4 regions of the Synechococcus sp. UW179A genome follow, and region 1 is predicted to be linked to each of the others. Evidence: predicted binding sites of a transcription regulator. Region 1 holds the regulator's gene; each other region holds the start of a gene.

Region 1 (7,363 bases):
GCTTCGACGGTGGTCCGAAGGCTGTGTAAACGCCAAAACCGGTGAGCCCAAAGAGGGCAGTAAGCACGGCAATCGACACCGACAGCGCCGGGGAGGAGCTTTCCATCACATCTCTCGACAGGATCGACCCTGTTACGGGTCGGGACCCTTACAGTATCGGAACTGAACTTCACCCGAGACCTCAGGGCCGCTATGGCACAACGCACTCGTTTGGGCGATCTGCTCCGTCCACTCAACTCCGAGTACGGCAAGGTTGTCCCTGGTTGGGGAACAACTCCTGTCATGGGCATCTTTATGGTGCTGTTTCTGGTTTTCCTGCTGGTGATCCTTCAGCTCTACAACCAGTCTCTGATCCTCGAGGGAATCAACGTGAACTGGAACGGCGGCGCCTGATTCGGCCCGTTCATCCCCTTCCATGAACATCTTCGGCATCGGACTCCCTGAAATGGCCGTCATCGGAGCTGTGGCGCTCCTGGTGTTCGGCCCAAAGCGGCTACCTGAATTCGGCCGGACGCTTGGCAAAACTTTGAAAGGTTTTCAGACTGCTTCGAAGGAGTTCGAGCGGGAAATCAGTAAGGCTATGGCAGATCCAGAGGAACTTCCACATTCCTCCCCAACGGATTCAGCGTCATCACCCAAGGGTTCTGAGGACTGATCGGTGATCAAGCGTGGTGACCTCCGTCTGGTGGTCGGACTGGGCAATCCCGGCGAAAAATATGCATCGACCCGCCACAATGTTGGGTTCATGGCTCTTGAGCTGCTCACAAACCGTGAAGGTGGGCGTTTTAAGCCAATGTCAAAGCTTCAGGGTGATCTCGCTGATGTGGGTTCAGGTTGCGCTCGACTCAGGCTGCTGATGCCACAGACTTACATGAACGACAGTGGGCGTTCGATCCGTGCAGCGCTGGATTGGTTTGATCTAGGGATTCACCAGTTGATCGTGCTCGTCGATGACATGGACCTGCCGCTCGGACGGTTGCGTCTGCGCGCGCGGGGTGGTGCAGGTGGACATAACGGTTTGAAGAGCACCATTCAGCACCTCGGCACACAGGAATTCGCCCGACTTCGCATTGGTATCGGCGCTCCCGGTCGTAATCCAGAGGAACGTCGTGCTCGCACGGTCTCCCATGTTCTCGGTCAGTTCAACCGTGCTGAGGAACCTCTGCTCCAGGACGTGCTTCGGGAAGTGTTGTCCGGCCTCGATCACATTCAGCGACAAGGCCTGGATCGGGCTGGAAACGCCATCAATGCAGTGAATCTGGCGCCTGCTGCTGATGGCGAACCGGCCTGATGGCGCGCCTGCCTGTCACCACAGCTCATCTCCGGGTGCACCAGCACAGCTTCCGAGACAAATGTCTGCAGGGAGAGGTTCAGGCCGGCGGTTTTACTTGGACATTTCACTGGTTGTTTGACCGGGGTGAGCTGAGCGTGGAGCCTTCCCTGGGCAGAGCGCTGATTCAGGACGCGTTGCTTCGTTTCCTTGTGAAATCCGACTACAGGCTGGAAGCCGGCGGCGACTACAGCTTTACCGTGAGAGCTCGTTTCTAAGTGGTGCTGGTCCAGGCCAAAGGATCTCGCGACCGAGCTCGGATTCAAGAATCACCAGGGCTGCCAGAGCATCCAGTTCGGTGGGCGGTAGCAGCAGGCCTTGGGGGATCAATCGCCGCCATCCCTTTGGAGGCCAGAGCTGCCAGTACCGCTTGCGTGCCCGAAGTGTGGTGCCGCGCTCATCCACCAGCTTCACGGGAAGATCTTGAGGAAGCTGTTCTCTCAAGCCGTCGCTGGCTGTGCCATTCCCCAGCACCATGCCTTCAATAGGTGCGATCTGCTTCCAGCACTGAAGGGTGTCCAGCACATCCTCTGTTGCCACCACTCGCCCTTCGATGACGCAGTCCCTGTCGCAATCAACCAAGACCAGGCCGCATTTGTTGCGTCCAGGGTCAACCGAGACGATCCGGCTCATGGGGTGACGTCCTGGCGCGTCGATGTTGGGCGCAGCCGGCGGCTCGGACGCAGCTCGATGGCAATGGGATCGGCGGTTTCACTGCGCCGCACGGCCACCGCTTCGAGTTCAACCCGTCCACCACTGCGTTCGGTCAGCTCCCGGGCAAGCGAGTTGACGCCATTGGCATTGAATTGAAGTCCTTGGCTGAGCGATCCCCGTCGGCGTACCTCTGCAAGGGTGGACGCCAGCAGCAGGTTGATGCGGTTTCGCACCGCTTCAGGACTGGTGTCCTGGCTGGCAAGAGTGGTTTTGGCCAGAACTTCTCCCTCAATGGTGATGGCCACATTGGGTCGAACATCCGGGAAGGCGTAAACCACGCGCTCACCACGCAGCACATTGGCCGCTGAGCGCAGCAGCACCACCCAGGTGCCTGGTTTTCGGATGGCTGTTTCCAGCCTTTCAATGTCCTGGCGGGGCACGAGGATGATCTGGCGATCAGGCGCCTGTCCAGGCAGAACTTTCTGATAGGCCTGCAGATTGGCTTCCCGCAGCACCTGGTCAATCACTTGGCGGGCTTGATCAGGACGATCCAGCTTGAGCGTGACGGTGGCCAGTGGCTGGCCACTGCTGATGGCCACATCGCCACGCCGTAGTGCCAGCAGGTTTTCCTCTAGTTGCTGGAGCTCCGCTTCGCCGGAGCTGATGCGTTCGCGCACCGCCCGAAGTTCATCGTCCGTGCGCTGGATTTCCGCATCGCGGTTGCGCACGTCTTGGCTGAGTCTCTGTCGTTCCGCCTCAAGTCGGCGCGTCTGTTCCTGCAGCGGTTGAAGTGTGCTGCGCAGCTCACCGGCCCGTGCCTGGGCATCAGCCAGGATCTTCCTGGCTTTGATTTCATCGGCGCGAGCCTGCTCGAGTTGTTGACGGGCCTTTTGTTGAGCCCTGCGGCTTCCTTTCAGATCGGAGCGGCTGCTGCGCAGTCGTGCTTCCAAGTCGTTGAGTTCAAAGAGGCCAACGCGCAGCTGACGGCTCACCAGCAGCATCAGACCCAGCGATAGGGCACTGATCAGGCTCCCCGTTAGCACTGTGATCACCACAGCGGTTTGACGTGGGCGAAGCCCAAAAAGGCTCAGCCGAGCCTTGCCGACCCTTGAGCCCAGTCGATCACCAAGGGTCGAGAGCACTCCCCCAAGGATCAACAGGGACAGCAGCAGAAGCCACCCGGTCACGGACGTTCAAACATGCGGCAGGCCGCTGAGGTGCTGCCCATCTTCACCTGTCGAGGAATTAACTGAAACGTTTGGCCAGCGCAATCGGATCCAGAACGGTGATTTTCTTGCGGTCAATTTCGACCAGACCTGAATTGCGCAAATCGCCAAGCAGTCGCGTGATCGTGACACGCGTGGATCCGATCGCTTCAGCGATGGCCTGGTGAGACAAACGCAGGTCAATGGTGATGCCCTGGGCCCCAGGCATGCCGAAGTCTCTGCAGAGGACAAGCAGAAAGCTCACCAACCGGGAGGACATATCCCGGTGTGTGAGGGTTTCGATCATGGTCTCGGTCTGCAGAATTCGGCTGGAGAGACCCTGCAGTAGAAGCAGTCCCACGCTGGTGTCCGCTTCGATTGCCTGGCGCACTGAGCTCGCCGGTGCTGTCACCATCTCGACTCTGGTGAATGCCACGGAGTGATAAAAGCGATCGGAGCGATGCCCGGTGAGTAGTGAGAGCACGCCGAACAGGCTGTTCTCTCTCAGCAGGGCAACGGTGATCTCTTCTCCCGACTCGTACACCCTCGACAGACGCACGGCCCCTCGTCGGATCAGATAAACGCGCTCGGCGGGGTCGCCAGGGAAAAAGATCGTCTTGTTCCGCTCCACCATTTCGGTGCTGGCGCCATCCAGATCACGGATCACTTCCAGCAGGGTTCGGCTGGCGGGGTTGGGCGCATTGGTCAGGCTTGTCTCTGTGGATCGCCCAGGTTGGGGAGCAGTCCGACTGAAGCCGCGCATTACTTCGGCCATGACCAACGCATCAATTCCGGGAAGTTACGGAGCGATGCGTTGTCACCCTGTAGCAACGCACACGGTTCTCCTGGCTCAGTCTTTATGGAGTGCATTCAGCTGTGCAGCCATGAGTTGCTTGAGCCCTGGTTCGGCAAGGTCCAGAAGGCTGTTGAGCTGCTGGCGACTGAATGGCGCACCCTCCGCAGTGCCTTGCAGCTCCAGCAGATCGCCAGCGTTGTTCATCACCACATTGAGATCCACATCGGCCCGACTGTCTTCGCTGTAGTCCAGATCGAGCAGGGGATGCCCCTCGATCAGGCCCACAGAGACCGCTGCCACTTGGTTGACAACAGGATTGCTGCTGATGCGGCCTTGTGCAAGCAGCCGTTCGCAGGCCTTCTGCAGGGCGAGCCATGCACCAGTGATTGCCGCAGTCCGAGTTCCAGCATCCGCTTGAATCACATCGCAGTCGATTAGCAGTGTGTTTTCTCCCAGAGCCTCCATGTCGATTGCGGCTCGCAGGCTGCGGCCGATCAGGCGTTGGATCTCCTGGGTTCGTCCTGACAATTTCATGAGTTCCCTGCGCTGACGATCAGGGGTGGATCCCGGCAGAAGACGGTATTCAGCACTGAGCCAGCCCAGGCCCTGATCACGTCGCCAGCGTGGGACGCCATCTTCCTGGCAGATGCTGCAAAGCACGGTGGTGCGTCCGGTGCGAACGATGACGGAGCTCAGAGCGAAGCCCATGGGATCCCAGTCGACGGAGAAGGTCCTGAGATCGGCGGGTTGGCGACCATCGTTGCGCTGGGTCTCGCTCATGGGGCAAAGGATCGGGATCTTGAGCCTGCCAGTTGGCGTAGAGACACCAGGGATGGTGTCAAAGGGATTGTGATTTGCATTTTCGCCGCTAGATTCGAATTCCGCTGGGTCGATTGGATTCAGTTACGACGGAAGCGACTGAGATGACAGCCAGCCTGAGCCCCAGCCATCGCTCCAGCGAACAGAGCGATGCCGATCAACGGGCTCTCAATCGTGCAGGCTTGCATCCCTTGCCCTCGCTCCAGCCTCATCAGCCCCTGCATCTGGTGGCCCCTGAAGGGCAGTTGCAGGTGCATACAGCCCCCTATCGAGGCAGTTTTGGCACGGTGCTTAGTCAGGCCCTGCGTTCCGCTGGGCTTGGCAGCCGTGTTGCAGTGATGCAGTTTCTCAAGGGTGGAGTTGCTCAGGGGCCTGATGCGGCAATTACCCTCTGTGATCGCATGGTCTGGATGAGGCCGGCGGTGATGGGTTGTCTTTCGGACCCGGCCAGCTCATCTGAATCCACGACAGTGGATGCTGTTCAGGCGGTCTGGCAGATCTGTCGCCGCCACCTGGCTAGTGGGGATCTCGATCAGTTGGTTCTAGATGAACTCGGTTTGGCCATTGCACTCGGCTATCTGAACGAAGCTGACGTGCGTGACAGCCTTGATGCACGCCCTGGTTCTATGGATGTGATCATCACAGGACCGTCGATTCCGGAATCTCTTATGGGCCTGGCAGATCAAGTGACGGAACTGCGTAGGGGTTTCTGATGCTTAAGAACGATCGTTGGATCACTGAACAGGCTGCAGCCGGCATGCTTGAACCCTTTCAGAGGGGCTTGATTCGTCATCTGGACCCTGAACAGAAGCTTGCACCTGTTCTCAGCTTTGGATGTTCCTCCTACGGCTATGACCTGCGTTTATCGCCTCGGGAATTTCTGATTTTTAAGCATGTTCCTGGAACAGTGATGAACCCCAAACGGTTCAATCCTGGAAACCTTGAACCCACAGAGCTTCACCATGATGACGATGGTGACTACTTCATCCTTCCGGCCCATTCCTATGGCTTGGGCGTGGCTCTAGAAAAGATGAAGGTACCGCCGAACATCACTGTGATCTGTCTCGGCAAGAGCACTTATGCACGACTAGGGATCATCGTGAACACCACACCTGCTGAGGCCAGCTGGGAGGGGCATCTCACGCTTGAATTCAGCAATAGCTCAGGAGCTGACTGCCGCATCTATGCCAATGAAGGCATCTGCCAGCTGCTGTTCTTTGAAGGTGATCCTTGTGACACCACCTACAGCGATCGCCAGGGCAAATATCAGCATCAACCTGAACAAGTGACATTAGCCAAGGTTTAAGGCCGACAAGATATGGATATCGCCTCTTCGTCAGGGCGCCAATCGCGCCTTGTGTAGGCGGTTTTTTTCGTACCAGTCAGCAAACTCAGGTGCCCAGCTCTGGAGATGCGGCCACATCAGGTCACAGAGCTCTCTGATTTCCTGTTGCGCATCAAGTTTGGAACGCAGATCCAGGAAGTGAAGGAAGGCTCGCAGACTGAAACTGACAACAAAGTGCTGTCGGTAGTCAAACGGCAGGATGCCTCGGGCATGCTCTTCAGAAAAGCCTTCGCGTAACAGATCGCGATAGCGCTCCGCTGCCTGTTGGCAGAGTTTCAGATCGATCAATCTGTGTTCGAATGCATAGGTGTATTTCTTGCCAAGCCGGTCTCGATACTCCCCCACCGGACGCAGATAGAACACTTCCTCAAGATCCAGTTCCCCATCAGCAGCTCGGCAGATGCGCTCGCCGGTATAACGCATCGATTGCACATCGAAGCTCACGCCCACCCGGTGCGTTCTGGCTTGCTGCATCACCGAGTGAGGAAACCAGCCCACGTTCAGCACGATCTGGGCATGTTCCAGTGGTCCGTAATGTCCTTTCATGCCACCCAGCAATCGTTTGATGCAAATTTCCCCAGCTCTCGTTTCGTTCGGCCACTGATCGCGTTCCATCACCACGAATCCCTCGCTGTAGTCCTGGTGCATGCCGGCATACACGCTCTGCTGGGGATTGGGCGTGGCGGCGATCAGTTCGACCCGGAAGCGGGAATCCATGAGGTTTTGAGGTTTCGGGTACGGGGTGTCGGTCGATCATCGCCTCCCCAGTCAGTATTGACCGGAGTTATGAGTGGCTTCGTGGACCGGCGGAATCCACCGAGGCAGCCTCCGGAAGAGGACTTGTGCTGCCTACGCCGGACAGAGCTGGAAGTGGGCCGCCGTCCAACAAGGCATTGGCGATCGAATCCAGCTCGGCTTCACTACGCCCTCCGAGCGAGCGGCCTCGCATTGTGCCGTCTGAAGAGAACAGGTTGAGCTGAGGAATTCCAGTCACGTCGTAGCGAGCCGTCAGGTCAAGCCAGCGCGGATTGTCGATGTTGACGAGAACCACGTCCAGATCGGCACTGTGGCGTTGCTCAACCTCCAGCATCGCTGGAGCCATCTCCCGGCAGACCTCGCACCAGTCGGCATAGAACTCGAGGATCGTGGGTCGACCGTTGCTGAGAGCCACTTCCGGAGACAGTGAACGTCGGGCGAGCTGATCAAGCGGCGAT
Region 2 (7,363 bases), on a different contig from region 1:
CCGCCAACCGAGCGATTGGTGAGGTGGAGCAACTGGCACTCCAGGGACAACTGGAGTTGAGGGTTCTGCACCTTCCATCCGGAAAGGACCCCGATGAATTTCTCAAAGACCACGGAGCCGGTGACTACCGAGCTCTACTCGATCAGGCGCCGCTCTGGCTCGACTGGCAGATCGAACAGGTCCTGGAGGGACGAGATCTCAGCAAGGCGGACCAGTTCCAACGCTCCGTGGCTTCGCTTGTTGCGCTGCTGGGCAAGCTTCCTCAATCCGCCATCCGCACCCACTACATCCAGCAGGTGGCTGAGCGCCTCAGCGGTGGGCAAGGGCGTCTGGCTCTGCAGCTGGAAGACGATCTCCGTCAGCAAGTCCAGGGTCAGCGTTGGCATGGCCGCTCAACTCGACACGAGAAGGCTGGAGAAGCTTCCCAGCGTGAACGTTCAGAGGCGGAGATTCTGTTGCTTTATCTCCATTGTCCGTCCCATCGGGCTGGTATCCGACAGGAACTGAGGAGCAGAGAGCTCGAGGATTTTGCACTTCAGCACCACCGGCTGCTCTGGTCTGGCATCACGGATCTCGAGGAAGGCAATCTTGGTAGTACGCGACTGGAAGCGATCAGTCGCGGTGAAGATCGCGGCGACGAACTGGCAGACCTCGATCTGCCTCGACTGCTCACGGATCAGCTCCTGTTGGAAAATAGTGATCTAGTGACGCGCCTCACACCACTGCTCGAACCGGATGAGCTGCAGCGTGTGGCACTGTCTCGGCCCATGGATCAGCTGCGCGGAACGGCAGCGATGCTCGAGCGTCAGAAGAGCCATAAACGCTGCCGGCATTTGCTCGAAGCCTGGACTGGACAACGTCTGCAGACCCTGGAGCGTTGCATTGCCGTGTTGATTGAGCAGGAGAAAGATGAGCAGTCAGCTCCGGCTGCTGAGATCGAAGTCGATATGGAGCAGCGTATTCACGCCATGTTCGAAGACCTCAACGCTGAAGCCCTGCGTTTTCAGGAGCTGTACTACAGCGAGCGTCGCCATATCCAACATCTCGATCAACAGCGCTGTGCTGGTTACGCCTCGGACACCAGCTCCACCCCTGCAGCTTCTGTCAACGGTTGAGTTAGCTGCCCGCGGACCAGTCGTCCCAATAACGCCATTGAGTGCCCTGGCCAGCGCTGCTCTTTCAGCAGTTTTTCCAGTTCGCCAGCACGTTGCAGTGTGAGCTCAAAGGCCTGCTGATGTTGACTCGGTTCAAGCGTTGAGACGTAAACATGGGCCCTGGCCTCCGTTGCTGGGACTCCCTCGATCGAGAGGCCCAGACCTCTCCGGAACAGATCGGCATCAAAGTACCCAAGCGCTGCCGTCATCCCCATGGCATCGGCGACGATTTCGTCGTACAGATTGATGCGCATCTCACCTACAAGCCTGCGGCAGGCGATATGGGTGAGTTCATGCTCTAATCGCCAGGTCTGGGAAAGGTCCAGCCAGCGTTCCATTGGTAGCTCACCTGGAATCGTTTCCACCGATAGGGAGGCGTAGGGAGACCGGTGTAACAGGAGGATCTGGCATCGCGCCTGCACGCCTAACTCGCGGATCAAACCCCAGTGGATCAGCCCTGAAATCGCCTGAGCGTGCACAGTGGGCTGAATCGGAACCGCTTCACAGCGGTGAGCCAGACAGCGCACTGCCAGCATGAAATCCTCCTGGTTGCGGAAGGTCAGCACTGGAACGGCACCGGTTGGATGCTGCGCAATGGTGATCGTTATTCCTGACGGGTCACGTAGGACCGGCGCATGCTTGAGGTCTTCAGCCTGTGCTGGCTCACCCCTCATCACCAGTCGTTGATAGGCATCGCTGCTGCGAACGTCGATTCCTGGTTGTAATAACAGCTGCGGCAAGAGCCGACGGAGATCATCCCAACATCCTGTAGCGTCCCGGTCCGCAAGCCAGCGCTCCCACCACTGTTGCCGTTCATCCGCGGCCATTGGCAGATCCGGCCAGATGGCGTCTGCCTGTTTGAACCTCCTGCAATACTCCTCCAGCGTCTGCATGGGCTACCGACTTCGCTGACCCGTGTCTAGCCATGTCGCAGCTAAACGCTCTCCTGAGATCTCAGCGACCCATCCAGCCGCCATCGACGACCAGTGTCTCGCCATGCACGTAGCGCGATGCCTCACTGGCTAAAAACACCACCGGTCCGCGCAGGTCATCAGGTGATCCCAAGCGACCGGCGGGGATGCGTTCCAGAATCTGCCTGGATCTGATTGGATCCGACTGCAATACCGTCGTCATTTCCGTTTTCACGTACCCGGGTGCGATGGCATTCACCCTCACGCCGCGTCCCGCCCATTCATTCGCCAATGAGCGAGTGAGGTTGGCCAGGCCCGCTTTGCTAGCGGCATAGCTAGCCACATTCAATCCACCCTGATCACTGAGCACGGAGGTGGTGGAAATGATGCTTCCCTTGCCTCGAGCCAGCATTGTTGTTCCGATCCGACGACTCACTCTGAACGCTGCACTGAGGTTGACCTCGAGCACCATGTCCCAGAGCCCGTCGCTGTGTTCCTCCGCCGGTGATCGGTGCACGATGCCTGCGTTGTTGACCAACACGTCAATGACCGGATGTTGGCTGAGAACCTGGTCTAGAACGAGGTCGACGGCATGGCGGTCGCTGAGGTCGCAGCGAAAACCAGAAAACCTTCGTCCACGCTTACGAACTGCGTCTCCCACCTCACTGCTGTCTGAGTTGAGTGATGCGCTGATGCCAATAATGTCTGCTCCAGCTTCGGCCAGTGCATCCGCCATAGCGAGTCCGATTCCACGCCGGCATCCTGTGATCAGAGCCACCTGATCATCAAGCCTAAACAGTGAATTTTGCACCCTTCTGCTCGTCCTTCAATGTCTATTCTTGAGCCTGAAGGCACTGTGCAGTGACCCAGGTCGGAGTCATGATCAACAGGCTCGCTTCCCGATCCGATGTCTGAATTCTTTGAAGCGTTCTGGAATGGGGAGGGCATTGGCGATGGCGGGAATTTGGAGGAGGCTTTGCAGGCCTATGTGGCCGTCAAACCGGATGACAACGATTGGATTGCTGCCTGTTCCGTGAAGGAGGCGGCTCCTAGGATTGAGCGTTTTTCATCATTCGAGGCTTACCTCGATAACCAGGATCCTCTTGAGGTCATCGAGGTCTCACCACAGATGATTGTGGTGGCGATCGAACAGCTGCCTGTCTGATGTCCCATCCCTCAGTTGATTTTGCGGCTAGCGCTCCAGTGAACGACCTTTGGCCTGCTCTTGTGGAGCGACTCGGTCTGGAGCGTTCGCAGCGTGCAGTTCGGCAGGCTTTGGATCTTCAGGCCATGCAGGGCAGTGCTGCAACGTTGCCGGTGTTGTTCTGCGAAACCTGTGGCCTGGCTCTTGCCAGTACTGATTTGCTGCGTGAGCAAACCGGGTTGAATGGCCATGGGGATCATTTTGTGCTCTTGTTTTCTTCCAGATCAAATGCGGTGCAATTGGTTTGCCCTGTTTGAACAGAGGCTGGAAAGCTTCCCAAAAGCAGTTGCCATAGGAATTTTGATGGTGAATGGTTAGGGCTCACAGATATCACTGGCGAGCAGGGCGTGATTGAGCCACTACGGAGATGAATCAACATCCACGTGATGGCACGCAAAATCCAGCTTCCACTGTCGAAAAGCTCCAGCTCCACTACCGCCGCCTGGGCTGCGATGACCTTTGCCTGTATTACTGCGTTGGCGGTGTGGGGGTTGGCGAACGCTTATCCCCACTTTTGAACAGAACAGCGTCTGAGCTGAAAAGCCACTCAGCAGAACAGCAGAGCCCCTGTCTTGGGGTGAAGGATGCCTTTTTGTATCCAGTTGAACGACCAAACCCTTGACGGTTGTCTTATAAACAGTCTGTAGCGACAGCTACCAATAACGTTCACCTCTCATCCAGAGAGGCGCAGTTCGATTCAGGCCAAGGAACGGGGACCTGAACTTGCTTCGAGGAACCATCCATGACAGCTCTTATCTACAGAGGTCAGACCTACGCCCCTCATCACACTGCTGTTGAAAAGCAGAGTGTTGAACTCACCTACCGGCACGAGCACTACAACGCCCGTCGCAAGCAGGCAGCGCGGGATCTACACCCCCAACTTGCTTATCGCGGTGTCTCCTACGCCAGATGATCCAAGATCGCTTGGATACAAAGCCTCGTTTCGGCGAGGCTTTTTTTTGCTCTTAATCTGATGCTTGCTCCGACTGAGCGCATTTGAGCTGGATTAGATCAAACTGACTTTGTCATGGTGTTGTGATTTGGGACTTTGCAGACCACATCAAAATGGCAGCAAAGCTGATTCAATTATTGAATTGTCTAGCAAGATGGCAGACATTAATTCAAGCAAGATTAGCCCGTAAAAGTTATTTGAAAAGAATACATTACCTGTTGGACAGTTCCAGTCAGCGATTACAGAGCTTGATCTGGAGCTGGGATCTATTGCCGCTAATAAAAGCACGTGCTCAAGCAAAAGTGGAAATTTTGGAACATGGCCACGGGTCCAGCTTCGTGGATACGAGAAGTTCCATTCAATTGAGGAGAGCTCTGCCACGCGTCAACGATACGGGTAGCTCCTCACCGGTGGAGTCAATGCGGTGGATTGGGTGGAGCTGTATGTGCAGATGAAATACTGATGCGAAAGGTGTTAAAACAAGAGTTGAATCACATAAACCAGCAAGGCTCGACCCCATGAAAAACGTTGCCTTGGGCTTGATTTGCATTCTCACTAATGCAATGCCCGCCAATGCTTGGGAACCTGGAGATGACTGGCGGGATGATCAATGCGAATCGGTGATCGATGGAGCCGACAGGGTTGCCAATGTCTGTAGAGGTGTTTACGGGAGAGGAGAGGTGTTCTTAGGTATTTACTGGAATGATGGAGCTGAGGTCGTGGGCCCCTGCAACGCAACTGAAAGCTGGCCGATGGAGTACCGAGGGTTATCACGTGTCGATGCTTATGACTGGCTTGTTGGGTATTGCGGTTGGTGATTCATGAGTTCACGTACAGCAATTAAGCAACCTTTCCATGGCTAGTCATCGATTCGCTTTGATTGGGATTCCTCTTCCCACGAGTTTTTCTCGATAAAACGTCATCACCAACTGAAATGACACTGTTTACAGCCACCTGCCTTCAGTATGGTTTCCCATACCTCGATGACGTTATGCCTGAGCATTCGTCTGACCACGGGCTGACCATCTTTGCGTCATGGCCTGGGCTCCACGACCACCCACTACGCGTGTGAGGTTGGCATGTTATCTCTGAACCTTAATCAACATCTGATAGATCTAGTACCGCATTGATCGCGCTAGCACCTCCCTTATTCCGGCCCCCAGATTCTCCGCAGTACAGCAATGTCGTAATCAGTAAAAAACTGAGGAGGACTTCCAGGCCGTGGTTTGTAGGCCATCACTGTCATCCCAGCATGCGCCGATGCACTTGAAAAAGGCTGGTTGTCATAGAGACAATCCCCATCTACATCAGAAAAAGGATGTTCAAGGCCAAGAGCATGGCCAAATTCGTGCAGGAATAACCAGACGGGATCTTCTTGGCCTGTAGCTATTCCACGACACCCATTTAAAATCATGATGTATTGAGTACCATCGGTATTCTGAGCAACAGCCCCCTCTTTTCCGTCGTTCTTATCGCAGTATCCCAGAATGACTAGGTCAGCATCTTGGGCACGCCGAACTTCCCTGAAATCAAGACTGATCAAGCGATCGGTGGCCTTAATGAGCTCGATGCCTAGTGCCTTTTCTTCATCATAGAAAGGATCTGATTCGATAATTTGCCATGGGGAGCCAGGTGCAATTTCTCCTTTGGCATTGCCATACACCACTTGATAGCGACGTCTCCGCATTTCAAAGAAGTAGCTGATTGATGTGCGTCCACCAAGGAAATCCTGGTCTGCAGCATTCCATGGGGCGATAAGAGCCCGAGCTGTTGGTTGGTTGTCACAATATTCAGCGAGAGCTGGCAGAGGTCCCACCAGCCCAAAACAAGCTGCAGTGAATAACGTCCATCTCTTCATCGTGAATCTTGCTCAGATTTCCAAAAAAATGAAGCGACAACTAAAAAGCAGACCAGTCTCAAGAAGTATCTGGCAAACACGAATTGATTATACTTAGCCTTAACCGAGTCTAGAAGCTGCAGACCATCTTTTCCCGGGAGTTTATCAACCAACCGACGCCGTTCTTCGGCGCGTGCCTTTCGACCAGTGGTCTGCCCATATTGGGCATCCTTGAAGTCTGAAGAGATTTGAGATCCATCGCGCCAAGACTCTGCTTCAAGGGCCGGAGATCGACATCTGAACCACCCGTCTGAAACCCGACCATCAAGCGAAAGATCGACTGCTTGAAAGGCAGATGAGTCTTCGTTCGTAAATGCTTGCTGTGACTGGCCTTTAGGGATCCAAGTCAGTCATGAGTTTGCATTCTGGTTTGCAATTTCGTGGCCACAACGGTTATTTGCAAACGCAGACGGTAACTGCTTCCAAAGCAGTGGGCCGTTGTCTGTCCAGGAATCGATCAGCAGGTTCTTCTGGAGGAGATGCAGGCACGCGGCCATAGCCAACATGGCAGCACCCAGCTCCTGCTCACTGGTCAACGACACGCAGCCGGCCAGGTCGAGGTGCTGGCCCTAGGGAATCAGCATGCAGCAGATCAATCAGCCGTCGGTTTGATTCGAATGGTGGCCAGACTTTACCGGTGCCGAATAAGGACCGCCCACTTGTTGACAGTCATTCAGCGTGAAAGCATGCTAAGGCTTAAAGAAAATCTCTCATGCCATGGATCACAAAAATGTTTCTCGGCGTAACTTGATCGCTGGAGGAATGGCCGTGGGCATGTCGCTACCTCTGATCGCCAATACAACGTCAGCGGAGCAATCCCTGGAGGCTAATTCGATTTTACTAACAGAAGAAACAAAACAACTTGATTCGAGCGAAATTGAAATCCTGGTGGTAGGCAACACGCTAGTTGGTGTTTTGCAAGATGGGGACGAGTATTCTCTTTACTTGGAGCCAAAGGGTGCAGCTTATTTAAGGATGCATGATGGCCGAGAGGAGGTTGGTCGTTGGGAGCTTATGAAAAATGGATTGATGAAATCAAGATTTCCATCCGCCGCCGGAAATGATGAGCTAACTATGGCTTACTTTAAAGGAAGATCAAACAACGAGTTTTTCAATATTGTCGATTATGGAAAGCGCTGGGGACGATTTACCGTCGAGATAGGAGATTCAAAGGGACTGGTGACATCCCTTTCGTAATTAATGCAGGGGTAGTACTCAGCTCGCCAGACCATGCAGAATTCAGTT
Region 3 (7,363 bases), on a different contig from region 1:
GCGTTAGCGATATCCTTACCAAATGGATTATTGACATCCACCAATCGCCCAGGATAATGGAAAATGGCTATACGACTCAACTGCAAAGGACCAATTGAACACTTGCAAAGAACTATGCTTGACAAGTGCTAGATCGGCCACAATGCGAGATCTTGAAACATTTTTAAATCGAGAAACCCAGGCAATCACTACTCCCTGAGATGTGATCGAGTCAGAGAATCAGCGCACGAAAAGAATATCTTTTCGATACAGGCTAAACTTGATTAATAGTCCACGTTAGCTCGAAGATTCACCATGCCCTCACGCTTAAAAAGTCTAGAACTATACCGCGTAAATGCTTTCCAAGCTCACTGCCAAATCATCCAGATGCAGTTTCTCGAGCCTTGGGTTCGATCAATACAAAACAAACCGACCGAAGATATAAATATGCTTGCGGAGAGTTGGTCCAAAGAGAACATTGTAGCAATCATCATTGATGATCGAGCGACATCCCAATTAAGAGCCTCCGTTCTCAATACTTTGTTGATGGGGATGGGACGATGGCAAGTGTCTGTTTACACGACTTCCCAGGCACTGGATGCCATGAGGACCTTATTCAAGGATCTCGAACCATTCGTGAAAATCAATTGCCTTGAGCAAACTGATTCTGAATTTGGCTGGAACGGATACAATCAACTTTTGAAAGACGCCAATTTCTGGCAAAGCCTCGATCACGATAAAATTCTTATCTTTCAAACCGACACTTTACTCATCAAGCCAGTTGATTTTGAGTATTTTAAATACGACTATGTAGGATCTCCTTGGGCTAAAAACCGCTATGACTCGCATTCATTTCCAAGATATTCAAACACATTTAATCGAATTGAAGCAACTATAGAATCTCGCATCTATTGCAATTCCGTACCTGACGGACTAATCAACGGCAATGGTGGATTAAGCATCAGGAATCCAAAGCTTATGGCTGAGATATGCATCAAACACTCCAACGAATCCCCTTCGGATGAAGCTGAGGACATCTTTTTTGCACAGCACATTAACTCCCATAGTCGTGCTATTGCTCCACCGGAGATTGTGGAAAGCTTTTGTTGCGAAACGGAGTATCGGGGCACATGCGGAGCCCATGCAGCATGGCGATACATCGATGCAAGGGACTGCGCTGCTCTTTATGAAGAGCATTGCAAACACGTCATGGCACTAGTCGAAGCATCGACAACCAGGACACAGAATTAAAAAACAAATCAATTGATGACGTCGCTGGCCAACAATCGCAGCACGATCACATCACTCTCCAGCTCAACCATGATAAAAAGTGAATGACTCACCATGCTCGATGACTTTCTCAGCTTCGGCGGGGTTAGTGAGACCATCATCAATGGGCCGGATCCAAGCCCGAACTCTGCACTCTTTGGTCGAGCTTTCTCTGCTGAAACGGTGGCTTCGACAGCGGTTCAGCCACCCAGATAAGCCATCTCTGCGTGAGCTGCGCTCCCGGAGGCGGACCGTCCCTCTTCGCTGTACTGGTCGAGCCTCTGCTGCCAGAGAGAGCAGATCGCTCGCTGCAGCTCGTCGTCACTGGTCAGGGCCGGTTTCAGATCTGTTCCACGGGATGCAAACAAACATGTGAAAGCTTGCCCATCAGCGGTGATGCGCAGTCGGTTGCAGTCTCCGCAAAACGGCTCACTGATTGAGGCAATCACACCAATGGCTGCGACGTTATCGCGATAACGCCAGCGCAGGGCGGTGCCACCAGGGGAGCGCCCGAGAGACGACAACGGCCAATGGCGGCTGATGCGCTCAATCATCACGGCGGCAGGCAGAACCTGCTCCATGGCCCAGCCGTTGCGATTACCCACATCCATGTATTCGATCAAGCGCAGCTCCAGCCCTTGCTGACGCGCCAACATCGCCAAAGGAATCAACTGATCGTCGTTGACGCCCCGCTGGATCACAGCATTGAGCTTCAGGGCCCCAGAAGCAGGGTCAAATCCGGCAGAACGAGCTGCCTCAAGACCCGCCAACACCTGCTGAATCAGACGGGCTCCGGCAAGTTCCCCCCCGCTCAAACCAGCCATACGCGCCACCACTGCGGCCTCGACCGCATCGAGACTGATGGTGATCCGTTCGAGGCCAGCAGAGCGAAGTGCACGCGCCCGTTGCTCCGTCAGCAACACACCGTTGCTGGTGAGTGCAACCTGCCGCAAACCTTGCAAAGGGTCTCCAGGAGTGGCACGCCCCAAGGCCACCTGCTCAAGCAGGGGAAGCAACCGATCACTCAGCAACGGTTCCCCTCCAGTGAGCCGAAGGGTGTGAGCTCCCAGCCTGGAAGCAACCCTGATCAGGCGCAATTGCTGCTCAAGACTGAGCAAGCCCGGGGGATCCACAGCATCAGGGCAGCAATAGGGACAAGCCAGATTGCAGCGGGCCGTGAGCGACATCCGCAGCACCCCAAGCGTTCGAGCCCGCTGGTCAATTGGGGGGAATGCGGTAATCATCCGGTCAACGCTGACAGATCAAGGGGCCGATTGACATTGACCAGCTGATCAGGAGGAAGTTTCACCGTGTCATAAGGAATGCGCTCAAGCCAGCCACACCAACGGCCCTTCCCCTCCGTCAGCTCATCATCAAGCGCCTTGCGAAACAAGACACCGCACGGATAAATCCCAAAGAGGTGCTGGAGCCTGGAGCCGTCATCCGCAACAAGCGCCCTGGCTTGCCGCTGTCTCCAGCGAAGGATCAGTTGCTGCAATGCATCCAGACGTAGGCCTGGCATATCCACAGGCAGTGTGAGCAACGCTTCATCATCACGATCATGCAGAACACAACTCAAAGCCCAGAGGGGACCTGCAGGCTGCCAGGGCTCCCCTTGAACAGTCACTCCCTTACAAGTGCTGAGCAGCGCGTGATGCGTGCCATGACCTGTCATCACACAGACCTCAAGACCCGCTGAGCGCACCAGCCGCACTTGAGCCTCCAGCCAGCTCGATCCATCTGGATGGGTCAGCAGGGCCTTGTCGGCACCCATGCGACGACTGGCACCACCGGCAAGAACAACGCCCAGAAGACGACGAGTCATAGGACCGAAGATCTTGAGCCTTGGTAACACCTCAAGCCAACGACATTGCAGTTACAACGACTACTAAAAAGACTTGGGTCACCCACGAACTCGATTGGCATTGAGACCTCAACGCTGCAATTTTGTAGCCAATGCAACGATTCATGTAGCCGCCAAATGGTGCAATTATCTGGCGGTCTGCATGAGCGCCGCATTTTGAAATCCTGAGTGCCTTCGTTTCGACACCGGGGTTTGATTCTCCACACCAACAAACCCCATGCTTGGCGAACTCTGGTCATTCCAGGGGAGATATCGAACACTCCATCTCACCTGGTTTGCATTCTTTTTAACTTTTGTCGTTTGGTTCAACCTGGCGCCTCTGGCCACAACAGTGAAAGCGGATCTTGGCCTGACCGTTGGCCAGATCCGTACAGTTGCAATCTGCAACGTTGCTCTCACCATCCCAGCCCGTGTGCTGATAGGCATGTTGCTGGATAAATTTGGTCCTCGACTCACCTATTCCACCCTTCTGGTTTTCTCGGTGATTCCCTGCCTGATGTTTGCATCAGCACAGGATTTCAATCAACTAGTGGTGTCCCGTCTGCTGCTCTCAATCGTAGGCGCCGGCTTCGTGATCGGCATCCGCATGGTGGCCGAATGGTTCCCTCCCAAAGAGATTGGTCTGGCAGAGGGTATTTACGGCGGCTGGGGCAACTTCGGCTCCGCCTTCTCGGCACTGAGCCTTGTTGCACTGGCTGGGTTTCTCTCCTTCTCCGGGGGATTTGAGCTGCCGACTGGCGCCACCCTGAACTGGCGAGGAGCGATTGCTTTAACAGGAATTATCTCCGCCGTTTACGGAGTGATCTACTTCTTCAACGTCAGCGACACCCCGCCAGGCAAGGAGTATCAACGTCCTGAGAGGACTGCAGGCCTTGAAGTTACTTCAATGAGGGATTTCTGGGGGCTGCTCGGCATGAATGTTCCCTTCGCCGCAATCCTCTGTGTTCTTTGCTGGAGACTTCAGAAAGTTGGATTCTTGAACGCTGGAACTTATCCACTGGCCCTGCTTGCTGTACTCATCTGGTTCATCTTCCAAACCTGGGGAATCATCCGAACCAACCGTGAATTGATCATGGGAACCAAGGTGTATCCGAAAGAGGATCGTTATGAGTTCCGCCAGGTCGCCATTCTCGAACTCACCTACATCGTGAACTTCGGTTCCGAACTGGCTGTGGTTTCCATGCTTCCTACTTTCTTTGAAACCACATTCGACCTACCGAAGGCAACAGCGGGAATCTTGGCCTCTTGTTTCGCCTTCGTGAATCTGGTCGCTCGTCCCGCCGGTGGTCTGATCTCCGACAAGCTCGGCAGCCGAAAAAACACCATGGGCTTCCTCACGGCAGGACTGGGCATCGGCTATCTGGTGATGAGCCTGATCAAACCTGGCACTTTCAGTGGTTCCACAGGCATCTTCATTGCTGTGGTGATCACCATGCTTGCTTCCTTCTTCGTTCAATCCGGGGAAGGCGCAACATTTGCCCTCGTACCGCTAGTGAAGCGTCGCGTCACGGGTCAGGTGGCAGGCCTGGTTGGTGCCTACGGCAACGTCGGCGCCGTGACTTACCTCACCATCTTCAGCCTGCTGCCGCTTTGGATGGGTGGAGGGAAAGATCCTTCCCCTGAGGTGATTGCAGCCTCCAACAGCACCTTTTTCCAGATTCTGGGAATCGCAGGACTGATCGTGGCTTTCTTCTGCTTCTTTTTCCTCAAGGAACCCAAAGGATCCTTCGCTGAGTTGCATGAAGGTGAAAGTCCCTCCCAATCCTCACCTGCGATGGCTCGCTGAACCATCAGCACTCTCGACTGAGATCACGGATCCCTGGTGCTGTCTGCATCGGGGATCTTTCATTCCATCGAACTCCCTTGATGACCAGTCCCTGCATGAGCATTCAAAGTCAATGCCCGTACTGCGGCGTGGGTTGCGGTCTGGAACTGATGCCACCGGGAGAGGCCGGAAAATCCGTAAAACGGGATAGCGAAGGTAACCCGATGTGGACCGCGCGTGGCAACAAGCATCATCCATCGAACCTGGGACAGGTCTGCATCAAAGGGGCCACCGTGGGAGAGACCCTGGCTAAGGGAAGGCTCACTCAGCCCCTCTACCGGCCGACATTCAATGATGATTTCCAACCGATCAGCTGGGACAGTGCCTTTGACCTACTAGCAGGGCGGATTCGCAGCACCCTCAGTGGCAAAGGTGCCGATGCCATCGCCATGTACGGCTCCGGCCAGTTCCATACCGAGGACTACTACATGGCCCAGAAGTTTTTAAAAGGAGCTCTGGGCACCAACAATTTTGATGCCAATTCACGCCTCTGCATGAGTTCAGCCGTTGCCGGGTATACCCGCAGCCTTGGCTCGGACGGTCCTCCCTGTTGCTACGAGGATCTCGATCACTGTTCCATGGCATTCCTGATCGGCACGAACACCGCCGAATGCCATCCCGTGCTGTTCCAGCGCCTGCTCAAACGCAAAAAACGTGATCCCAAGAGCCTCAGCATCGTTGTGGTGGACCCTCGTTGCACAGACACGGCCAAGGTTGCCGACCATCATCTAGCGATTGCCCCTGGCACCGATCTCGCCCTACTCCACGGGCTGGCTCGACTCGTGATTGAAGACAACGGCTTCGACAGCGATTTCATCGATGCCGCCACAGAAGGATTCTCGGCCTACGCCAAAACCATCAATACCTGGACAGCTGAGGAGACCGCCAAACTCTGCGGGATCACGGAACAGCAACTTCGAGAAGTTGGCAGGCTCTGGAGCCGAAAAGAAGGGATCCTCAGCCTCTGGTCCATGGGCGTGAACCAGCGCAGGGAAGGCACGGCCGTGGTGAGTGGATTGATCAACCTGCATTTGCTCACCGGTGAAATCGGTAAACCCGGTGCTGGGCCCTTTTCACTGACAGGCCAGCCCAATGCCATGGGCGGCCGCGAAGCGGGAGGCCTGGCCCACCTACTTCCTGGCTACAGGCTGGTGACCAACCAGGACCATCGCACTGAAGTGGAGCAGGCCTGGGGATTTGCATCGGGATCAATCGCTGCGAAACCAGGGCTGAGCGCCTGGCAGCAAGTGGAAGCGATGGAGCGGGGTGAGCTGGATCTCTGGTGGGTCGCTGCCACGAACCCCCTTGTGAGCATGCCTGATCTAGAGCGGGTGAAAGCAGCTATGGAACGCTGCCCTCTCGTGGTGGTGAGCGAAGCCTACGCCGACACAGAAACGTCTCACTACGCGCATCTCCTGCTGCCTGCATCGCAGTGGAGCGAGAAATCAGGCGCAATGACCAATTCAGAGCGTCGCGTGACGCTCTGTCCAGCATTTCGACCCCGCCATGGCGACAGCCGACCCGACTGGGAGGTCTTCGCAGAGCTAGGACGTCGCCTAGGTTTCGTCGATCAGTTCAGTTATGACACATCAGCGGAGGTGTATGCAGAATTTGCCGCTCTCACCAAGAGTCGTGTCTGTGACGTGTCAGGCCTGAGCCACGAACTACTGGAGGCCCATGGTCCCCAGCAATGGCCATTCCCCCTCGGCCACGATCCGACACAATCAGCCAAACGGCTGTACGTCGGCAAGCGATTCCCAACAGCCAGCGGTCGCGCCCGATTTCAGGCGGATGCGCCTCTGGGACTGGCGGAACCACCCTGTGAGATCTACCCGTTGGTGCTCACCGTTGGTCGCTATCTCGGACAGTGGCACACGATGACGCGCACTGGAAAAGTGAAGCGACTTAATAGTATGCATCCGGAACCCCTCCTGGAAATTCATCCCAGCGATGCCGAGCAATTCGCCATCGAGGATCGGGGAGTGGCAGCGATCACCTCCAGGCGAGGCACGCTCACAGCACGGGTCAGCGTGACTGATCGGATCCGCAGGGGATCAGTCTTCCTGCCGATGCATTGGGGCTTCACGCAATCCGAAGCCTGCGAGGCCAACACGCTGATGCACGATCAGGCCTGCCCGATCTCCAAACAACCTGAACTCAAGGCAACGGCAGTGGCTATTGCCCCTGCCGTCTCGGTAATGCAACCGCTCGAACAACAAAGCGGACGACTGGAGAGGCTGCGCAGGATGCTCATCCCAGCACTTCGCTGAACGCAGCTTCAAGGTTGTGATGATCATGGCCCGGGCGAGCCAGCTTGCAGAGGGCGAAGCGATCCAGCTCCCGCAACCTCATCCAGGCCTCGAACGTCAGGTCGATGCCACGCAGTCGAGCTGCATCCAGAAGCTGATCCGGAGGCCGAGCCGGCA
Region 4 (7,363 bases), on a different contig from region 1:
ACGATCTGGATTGCTCTCGTACTTGGCAGCAAGTCGAAAAAGCTGAAGCAGCGTTTTCGAGCGAAAAGCTTGAATCGAGACAACATGCTGATTCACCAGGTCCAGCAGTGGTTCACCATCTTCGGCGATGGCAGCAAGGAGTTCCTGAGGGTGGGTTCTGCCGAAAACATCCGGACCCAACGGCTTGAACCGAATCGGATCCTTCAGCTCATCCAAGAGTGCAAGAGGGTTATGCGTCATTGCAGAAAAGCATTCACACGCTGTTTGCCAATCAGCGCGCGTCGTAAGGCTGCCAATCCTCTATCGGTAACCAATCCAACATTTCTCCGTCCACACCTAAACGAACTTCTTAACCAGAAAACCCGATAAAAAGTTCGACTCAATACAAAAACATCGGTTTTTGTTCGTTGTAAACACTTACCAGAGCCGGCCACCTCTCCACTCCACCAACCAGATCAACAAGAGCACGATCACGGACAGGACCAAAGCAACCTGGCTACCAAGCAAAACAATGCTGAACCAAGTGGCATCGATCAACACAGCCAAGAGGTTGGAAACCATGGTCATGCTTCCTCCTCGAGCAGTGCGAAATCAAACCGTTCCGAGCAGTAGCGACTGCCGATCACCATGACCAAAGCTGAAAGCGCTGCCGAAAACACTGCCGCGCAGTAAGGAGCGATCAGGTTGTAAGCAAGCAATCCGACGATGCTGCCCGAGAGCATGGCTGCAATGGCCGCATTCGCATTCGCAGAACGCCAATACAAACCACAGGCCACAGGCCACACCGTCGACGCCACCAATGACCCAGTGAAAAAAAGAACCGATGCCAGCGAATCAAGCCGTGGCCATGACAACAGAAGCGTGACCAGCGCTAAGCCAACGACCATCAACTTGGCCGCATGCTTCAACTGAACATCGGTGGCCTGAGGTCTCAACAGCCGAAAATAGACATCCTCGGCCAGTAGATCCGCCGTGGAAGCCAGCAGTGAGTCGAGGGTGGAGGTCAGCGAAGCAAAGACCACCACAAACACCAGAGCAGCTCCACCAGCCCCTAGCAAATCAGCCGCCATTACAGGAAAAACCATGTTGACCTGTTCCAGCGGTAGCTCACGAGCCAAAGCCACCAAGCCAATGGAGCCGGTCACCAACGGAACACTCATCCAAGCCAACCCACCCAACAGAAAAGAGTTCATCACCACACTGCGACGACTCGCGAAGACTCGGGACCACCAAATGTTGTTGTGAAACACCTCACCCATCGAAAACAACGCAGAATTCCAGGCAATCAACAAACCCGCGGGCAGGAGCAAATTGAGGCGATCCGGGTGATACTCCATCAATTGGCTGTGCACCTCAGGCATGGGAAAAAGTCGAAAAGCGAGTACGGCAACGACAGCAAGCAGCACCATGATCAGCAACGATTGAATGAAATCGGTGCCAATCACTGCGCGCATTCCTCCGAAGAGTGTGTACATCGTGGCCACCCCAATCACCACGAACATTCCAATGTGGTAATCAAACCCCGAGAGGGCCTGGAGTAGCAGACCAGCTCCCATCGCCTGAGTCATCAGGAAACCAAAGGTGTAAATCGCGGTGATCAACATGAACACCCACCACGCCATCCGGCCATATCGCAAACGGATGAAATCACCGCTAGTCCGTCCATTAGGCATCAGCTGCTTAATTCGCAGCGCCAGAGGTGCAAATAGGATCAGTCCGAGGCCAGCAAGGGCGTAGCTGAACATGCCCCAGAGACCAGTGCGATAGCCGAATTCCGGCGCCAACAGTGTTGTGTTACCGGTCACCCAGGACGCCATCAGGGTGGCCGTGCTCAAGGCCAAGCCGATGTTGCGGCCAGCCAACATGTACTCGTCAGCATCACCTTTACCGCGACGACCCCAAGCGATGCCAAGCGCGATCCAAAGCACCGAGAAGATCACAACCAAACCCCATGCAAAGCCTGGTGCGAGGAATGGAGTGGAATTGAGAGTCATGCGCGCTTCCCTTTATTGCGCCAGTGAAGATGTCCTTGAAGGATCATCACAACAGTGGCGGCCGTGACCACTGCACCCAGCGCAAAGATCAGCCTCGCCCAAAGCAACTCATTCATTGATGATGTCGTTCTCTGCTCATGACCAGATAAGCAAAGAGCCCAGAGGCCTGCTCACCAAGCGGCCAAGTGGTTGGAGCTTGGTCATCCACACATGACCAGCATTTGACCAATCGCCAATGAACATCTGACGATCACCAGCTGCCATCACTGAAACCTGAACAGCTTGAGCACAACGTGCAGGGGACGGTCGACGAAGCTCTAGAAAATCAAATCAGCAGCCGGCACTCGATTTCATCGACAACAAAATCCAAAACTTTTCTGAACTGGTAACACGCCGAACACCCTCAGAAAGTCGACAGCCATAAGCTGAATCAGTAGCCGTTGCTACACAACGTTCACCTCTCCTAATGGAAAGGCGCAGGACGACTCAGGCCATGGAACGGGGACCTGAGCTTGCTTCGGGGAACTGATCATGAGCACGCTTCTCTATCGCGGCCACACCTACGCTCAACATAAAGATTGTGTAAAAAAACCAGCCCTTCAACTCACCTATCGGCGGCAGACTTATCAGACACGTCAAGCAGAAGCTCGTCCGATGGTGGTCCAGCTGAAATACCGGGGAGTGGCTTACAGCCACTGAGCCAATCGACTCGCAATCGACTCTTTTCATTCAATCAAAGAGTAATAGCTGAGTGCTTCAGGCTCTGTTTCTGCTTGGAACACAGCTGAGGTGGCTCAACGGGAGACCGAACAAGGCTTGCAACTGATCCCTTTCAAGCCCCAGGAAGTTCTCCTGCTGCAAGCACAAACAGAAGGCAACTATTCAGCATCCTCTTTCAGGATCATCAGCTGTCTTTTTGTTCCAACAGCTGAAAACTCTTTGTCAGCTCTCGGTGATCTACTGATCAAGTCCAAATCAGCGAATTGAGTACCGAGCACTACACAAATTTTGCGATCTTTGGAGATCAGATCACCCTCAACAAGAATCCGTAGCAACAGTCACAAGAAGTGGCTAAAGCGAGCTCTTGGATGAAGTAAACCTGCCTTTAAGGAATGTTCACCGACTACAGACCATCGGTCGGCTACGACGAATATTTCTGCAGTGGTACAGCAAGTCCCCGCAAGAATCTGGCCCCCCTGCTGAGTTCATTGGGACAGATCGGACTGCCGGAACTGAAACGCAACCATGCCTCTGCAAGCAACTTGCTGCGCCGGCTTGGGGCCACATTTCGCCTCAATGACTCTGGCCAGGAGGGAAGCGAACGGATTCTTCCATTCGATCCCCTGCCTCGGCTGATTGCCCTTAGCGAGTGGAAAGCCCTGGAGCAGGGACTGCTCCAGAGACTGGAGGCAATCGACTGCTTCCTCGCCGACGTCTATGGGTCACAGCTGATCATTCGTGACGGCGTCATCGACCGCGAGGACGTGGAGAGTTCATCAGGCTGGCTCCCACAGATGCAAGGGATTGAACTTCCGTTCAATCGTTGGTGCCACATCTCAGGCCTAGACCTGATTCGCGATGGCAACGGCCACTGGCGTGTACTGGAAGACAACTTGCGCTGTCCGTCAGGCGTTGCCTATTTCCTAGAAAACAGACGGGTCATGAAACGCCTTTTCCCCAGCCTGTTCGAGGGGCGCACCGTCAAGCCCATTGAGGATTACCCGTCCCACCTGTTTCGAACCCTTCAGGACCTGGCTCCCTGGAGCGATTCACCACAGGTTGTGATCCTCACTCCTGGGGTTTTGAACAGTGCTTACTTCGAGCACAGCTACCTGGCCCAGCAGATGGGAATCCCATTGGTGGAAGGACGGGATCTGATCTGCGAGGACAACAGTGTTTGGATGCGCAGCACAAACGGTCGCACACGGGTCGATGTGATCTATCGCCGCATCGACGACGACTTCCTCGATCCAAGCGTTTTTCGTAGGGACTCCATGCTGGGAGTCTCCGGCCTCATGGATGTGCTGCGTCAGGGCAGGGTCTCCATCGCCAATGCACCTGGAACAGGGGTTGCCGATGACAAGCTCATCTATGCCCATGTGCCGGCAATGATTCGCTACTACCTCGGTGAGGAGCCAATCATCGAGAACGTCCACACCTATCTGTGCGCGCGCCCAGAGGATCGCCAGTTCGTCCTCGACAACCTTGAACAACTAGTGGTGAAATCTGTTGCTGAAGCAGGGGGCTACGGGATGCTGATCGGGCCGCAGGCAAGCCGCTCAGAATTGGCCGACTTCGATTCGAAGATCAGGGAGAATCCACGCAACTTCATCGCCCAGCCAACGCTTCAACTCTCCACCGTGCCATCGCTCAGCGAAGGTGAACTTTACCCATGTCATGTGGATCTTCGCCCTTACGTGCTGCGTGGGAAAAGCAATTGGGTTAGTCCAGGTGGACTCACCCGTGTTGCTCTAAAGCGAGGTTCTCTGGTGGTGAATTCCTCCCAAGGTGGCGGCTGCAAGGACACCTGGATTCTGGATGAGCAGCTGGTCACAACCGAGCAGAAAAAGGAGGCCGTGCTGTGCTGAGCCGGGTTGCCGACTCGCTTTACTGGATCAATCGCTATCTCGAACGAGCCGAGAACATCTCGCGCTTTCTCGAGGTCAGCGAATCGATGGCTCTCGACTGCCCTCCAGGCAGCGCCGAACCGTGGCTGCCTTTGGTGGATGCCACCGGCGACCGCCGCAGCTTCGACAAGACTTATCCATCTGGATCATCCAAGGATGTCATCCACTTCCTGCTCCTGGATCAAGACAACCGCAACAGCATTGTGAGCTGCATCGCCATGGCTCGCGAGAACGCTCGGCAAATCCGCGACGTCATTACCACGGAGATGTGGGAGCAGATCAATGACCTTCACTGGAGCCTGCTGAAGGGCGAAACCATCTGGGAAGAACCACCGCAGGAACAATTGAGGATCATCCGACGCGGCTGCCAAATCTTTTATGGCATCACTGATGCCACGCTGAGCCGCGATCTGAGCTGGTTGTTCAGCCAGCTGGGACGACTCATGGAACGAGCGGACAAAACCTCTCGGATCCTCGATGTGAAGTACTTCCTGCTGTTGCCCATGCCCGAAGAAATCGGAGGGGTGCTCGACGAGCTGCAGTGGATCACGCTGCTACGCACCGCCGGGGCTTATCAGATGTATCGACAAAGCATGCAGAAGGGAATCACACCAATATCCGTCGCCCAATTCTTGCTGCTCGATCCAATCTTTCCGCGATCGGTTCGGTTCTGCCTGCAAGGCATCAGCGACACGTTGCAACAGATCCAAGCCCAACCGGTCGCGAGGCAACCGGATGACCTGGATTGTTTGCGTGGTCAACTGCTTGCCCGCTGGAGCTATGTCCGAATCGACTCCCTCATCGAAGGTGGTCTTCACGAAGCGATCGATCAACTGCAGCAGGACCTCAATCGGCTCCACTGCCTCATCGAGGAGCGCTATTTCATGAGCGCTGACTTTCCTCGCACATCATCTGAATCGGCATGCGCGCTTTCATCATTCACCGCCTGAGCTATCGCTACGAGGCGCCGGTCAACCTCGGCGATCACCGACTCTGCCTAAAGCCCCGAGGACAAGGTTTCCAGACACTGCTGGACCATGAACTCATCGTTTTGCCCGAGCCACATTTGCAACGAGAGGTGCTCACTGCCAGTGGCGATGAGGTCCAGCGACTCCACTTTGCCGGCAGCACCAACCAATTGTGTTTCGAAGCCCGAAGTCGTGTAGAGACCCGCCCGGCGCCATCGCTGGAACTCTGCTTTAACGACCTCGAGCCACCGTTGCCCTTTCCACGTGGCCAACTGAATGTTGACCTACTGGGAGCACTCGAGGGTTGGCTGCCCAATGGACAGCATGAACCCTCTGCCATCGACCTAACTCAAGAGGCATTGATGGGTAGCAACCAGCAGATGCTGGCTTTTCTCAACCATTTGCTGGAGCTGATTCAGGAGCGAGTCATGTATACACAACGGCATGTTGGTCCCGCATGGACGGCAGGCCGCACCCTGCGGGAACGCATCGGCTCCTGCCGCGATCTGGCGATGTTGATGGTGGCCTGCTGTCGCGTTGCAGGACTGCCGGCTCGCTTCGTGAGCGGTTATCAGCTTCAGCAACCGGCACCGGAACAGTACGACCTGCATGCCTGGGCGGAGGTCTACCTTCCCGGAGCAGGATGGAGGGGATTCGACCCAAGCGCCGGTCACGAAGTCAATGAGCGCTATGTGGTGTTGGCCACATCGTCGAAACCGGAGCTCACAGCAGCGGTGAGTGGAACATTCAGTGGTCCACCTAATACCGGTAATGAACTCAGTTGGACGATCAATATCGAGGAAGAAAACAGCGAAACAGCTTCACAGTCCTTGGTTCAGGCCGCTTGAGGCAAGGGCATCACCCCATGCAACTGGGGTTTCGGCGCCGAAGTCGTCGTTGCGTCCATCAGCGAAGGGATCCGTGCGCTGTTGTACACACGGAATTCCTGCAGGAGAGACACTCCAGGCTTGCGAACAGCCTGGTTTAACACCACCGAGCCATCTGGATCAGAGATGGATCGGTGAAATGTCCTCGGAGGAATGCGCAGGATGTCACCACCACTATCAAGCCGGACGATGTGAAAGGGCTGGTCCCAGGCAAGATTGACCAGATAAAAAGTTCGTCCGCCACTGGCGGCCAACAGATTGTCTTCCTGATTGGGATGCATGTAAAACTGCCAGGCCCCCGTCTCCGGGTCATCCGGAGGACTCACGGCAGGACCGGAGTGAACGACCAGGTCACGCGCATTAGACGTCTCGACCGTCACGTCAAAAAAACGCACGGAAGGCGTATCGCGAAACCTCTCGAAAGACAACAGTTCAAACATCACCAATGGGCCGGATCAAAGCCCGAACTCTGCACTCTTTTACCGAGCTTTCTTTGCTGAAACGGTGGCATCGATAACGTTTCAGCCACCCAGGTGAGCCATCTCAGCATGAGCTGTGGTCCCGGAAGCAGTCCGACCCTCTTCGCTGTACTGGTCGAGCCTCCCTTGCCAAAGGGTGCAAGATCGCTTGCTCCAGGTCATCGTCACTGGTCAGAGCCGGTTTCAGGTCTGTTCCACGGGAGCCAACAGACAAGTGAAGGCTTGACCATCAGCAGTGATGCGCAGTCGGTTGCAGTCTCCGCAAAACGGCTCACTGAGTGAGGCGATCACACCAATGCCGCGGCGCCAACATCGCCAAAGGAATCCAATGATCATCATTGACGTCCCGAAGGATCACCGCATGGAGCTTCAGGAAGCTAAGTGGAGGGTCAAATGCGGCAGGACGCG

The links. The regulator NtcA, encoded in region 1, controls nitrogen genes in cyanobacteria. The targets are predictions, from matches to a motif close to GTANCNNNNGNTAC.
Positions count from the first base shown of each region.
Region 2: DXY31_RS08875 (DUF4278 domain-containing protein) is a predicted target of NtcA. The motif match lies at 3,913-3,926, and genes of this name have one in related genera.
Region 3: DXY31_RS00910 (molybdenum cofactor guanylyltransferase) is a predicted target of NtcA. The motif match lies at 3,198-3,211, and genes of this name have one in related genera.
Region 4: DXY31_RS00950 (circularly permuted type 2 ATP-grasp protein) is a predicted target of NtcA. The motif match lies at 2,982-2,995, and genes of this name have one in related genera.

Region 1 is NZ_UCNJ01000018.1:44,552-51,914, reverse strand. Features, by position in the region: gene psbN (photosystem II reaction center protein PsbN) at 1-106, opposite strand, end outside; gene psbH (photosystem II reaction center phosphoprotein PsbH) at 193-393, shown strand; gene DXY31_RS09240 (TatA/E family twin arginine-targeting protein translocase) at 416-655, shown strand; gene pth (aminoacyl-tRNA hydrolase) at 662-1,291, shown strand; gene DXY31_RS09230 (DUF3146 family protein) at 1,291-1,548, shown strand; gene DXY31_RS09225 (resolvase) at 1,526-1,963, opposite strand; gene DXY31_RS09220 (DUF3084 domain-containing protein) at 1,960-3,171, opposite strand; gene ntcA (global nitrogen regulator NtcA) at 3,230-3,964, opposite strand; gene rph (ribonuclease PH) at 4,040-4,765, opposite strand; gene DXY31_RS09205 (cob(I)yrinic acid a,c-diamide adenosyltransferase) at 4,909-5,517, shown strand; gene dcd (dCTP deaminase) at 5,517-6,110, shown strand; gene thyX (FAD-dependent thymidylate synthase) at 6,141-6,866, opposite strand; gene DXY31_RS09190 (thioredoxin domain-containing protein) at 6,934-7,363, opposite strand, start outside.
Region 2 is NZ_UCNJ01000017.1:67,581-74,943, forward strand. Features, by position in the region: gene dnaG (DNA primase) at 1-1,115, shown strand, start outside; gene DXY31_RS08850 (hypothetical protein) at 1,067-2,047, opposite strand; gene DXY31_RS08855 (SDR family oxidoreductase) at 2,109-2,843, opposite strand; gene DXY31_RS08860 (hypothetical protein) at 2,973-3,230, shown strand; gene DXY31_RS08865 (hypothetical protein) at 3,230-3,526, shown strand; gene DXY31_RS08870 (hypothetical protein) at 3,637-3,891, shown strand; gene DXY31_RS08875 (DUF4278 domain-containing protein) at 4,012-4,182, shown strand; gene DXY31_RS08880 (hypothetical protein) at 4,740-5,039, shown strand; gene DXY31_RS08885 (reprolysin-like metallopeptidase) at 5,369-6,079, opposite strand; gene DXY31_RS08900 (hypothetical protein) at 6,836-7,315, shown strand.
Region 3 is NZ_UCNJ01000002.1:185,705-193,067, reverse strand. Features, by position in the region: gene DXY31_RS00920 (DUF5672 family protein) at 295-1,230, shown strand; gene DXY31_RS00915 (GTP 3',8-cyclase MoaA) at 1,449-2,492, opposite strand; gene DXY31_RS00910 (molybdenum cofactor guanylyltransferase) at 2,489-3,073, opposite strand; gene DXY31_RS00905 (MFS transporter) at 3,330-4,898, shown strand; gene DXY31_RS00900 (molybdopterin oxidoreductase family protein) at 4,979-7,207, shown strand; gene DXY31_RS00895 (nitrate reductase associated protein) at 7,188-7,363, opposite strand, start outside.
Region 4 is NZ_UCNJ01000002.1:194,406-201,768, reverse strand. Features, by position in the region: gene DXY31_RS00970 (aspartate carbamoyltransferase) at 1-216, opposite strand, end outside; gene DXY31_RS16615 (hypothetical protein) at 418-561, opposite strand; gene DXY31_RS00965 (sodium:solute symporter family protein) at 564-1,994, opposite strand; gene DXY31_RS00960 (DUF4278 domain-containing protein) at 2,526-2,693, shown strand; gene DXY31_RS00950 (circularly permuted type 2 ATP-grasp protein) at 3,107-4,582, shown strand; gene DXY31_RS00945 (alpha-E domain-containing protein) at 4,576-5,571, shown strand; gene DXY31_RS00940 (transglutaminase family protein) at 5,544-6,437, shown strand; gene DXY31_RS00935 (redox protein) at 6,425-6,916, opposite strand; gene DXY31_RS17800 (hypothetical protein) at 7,139-7,291, opposite strand.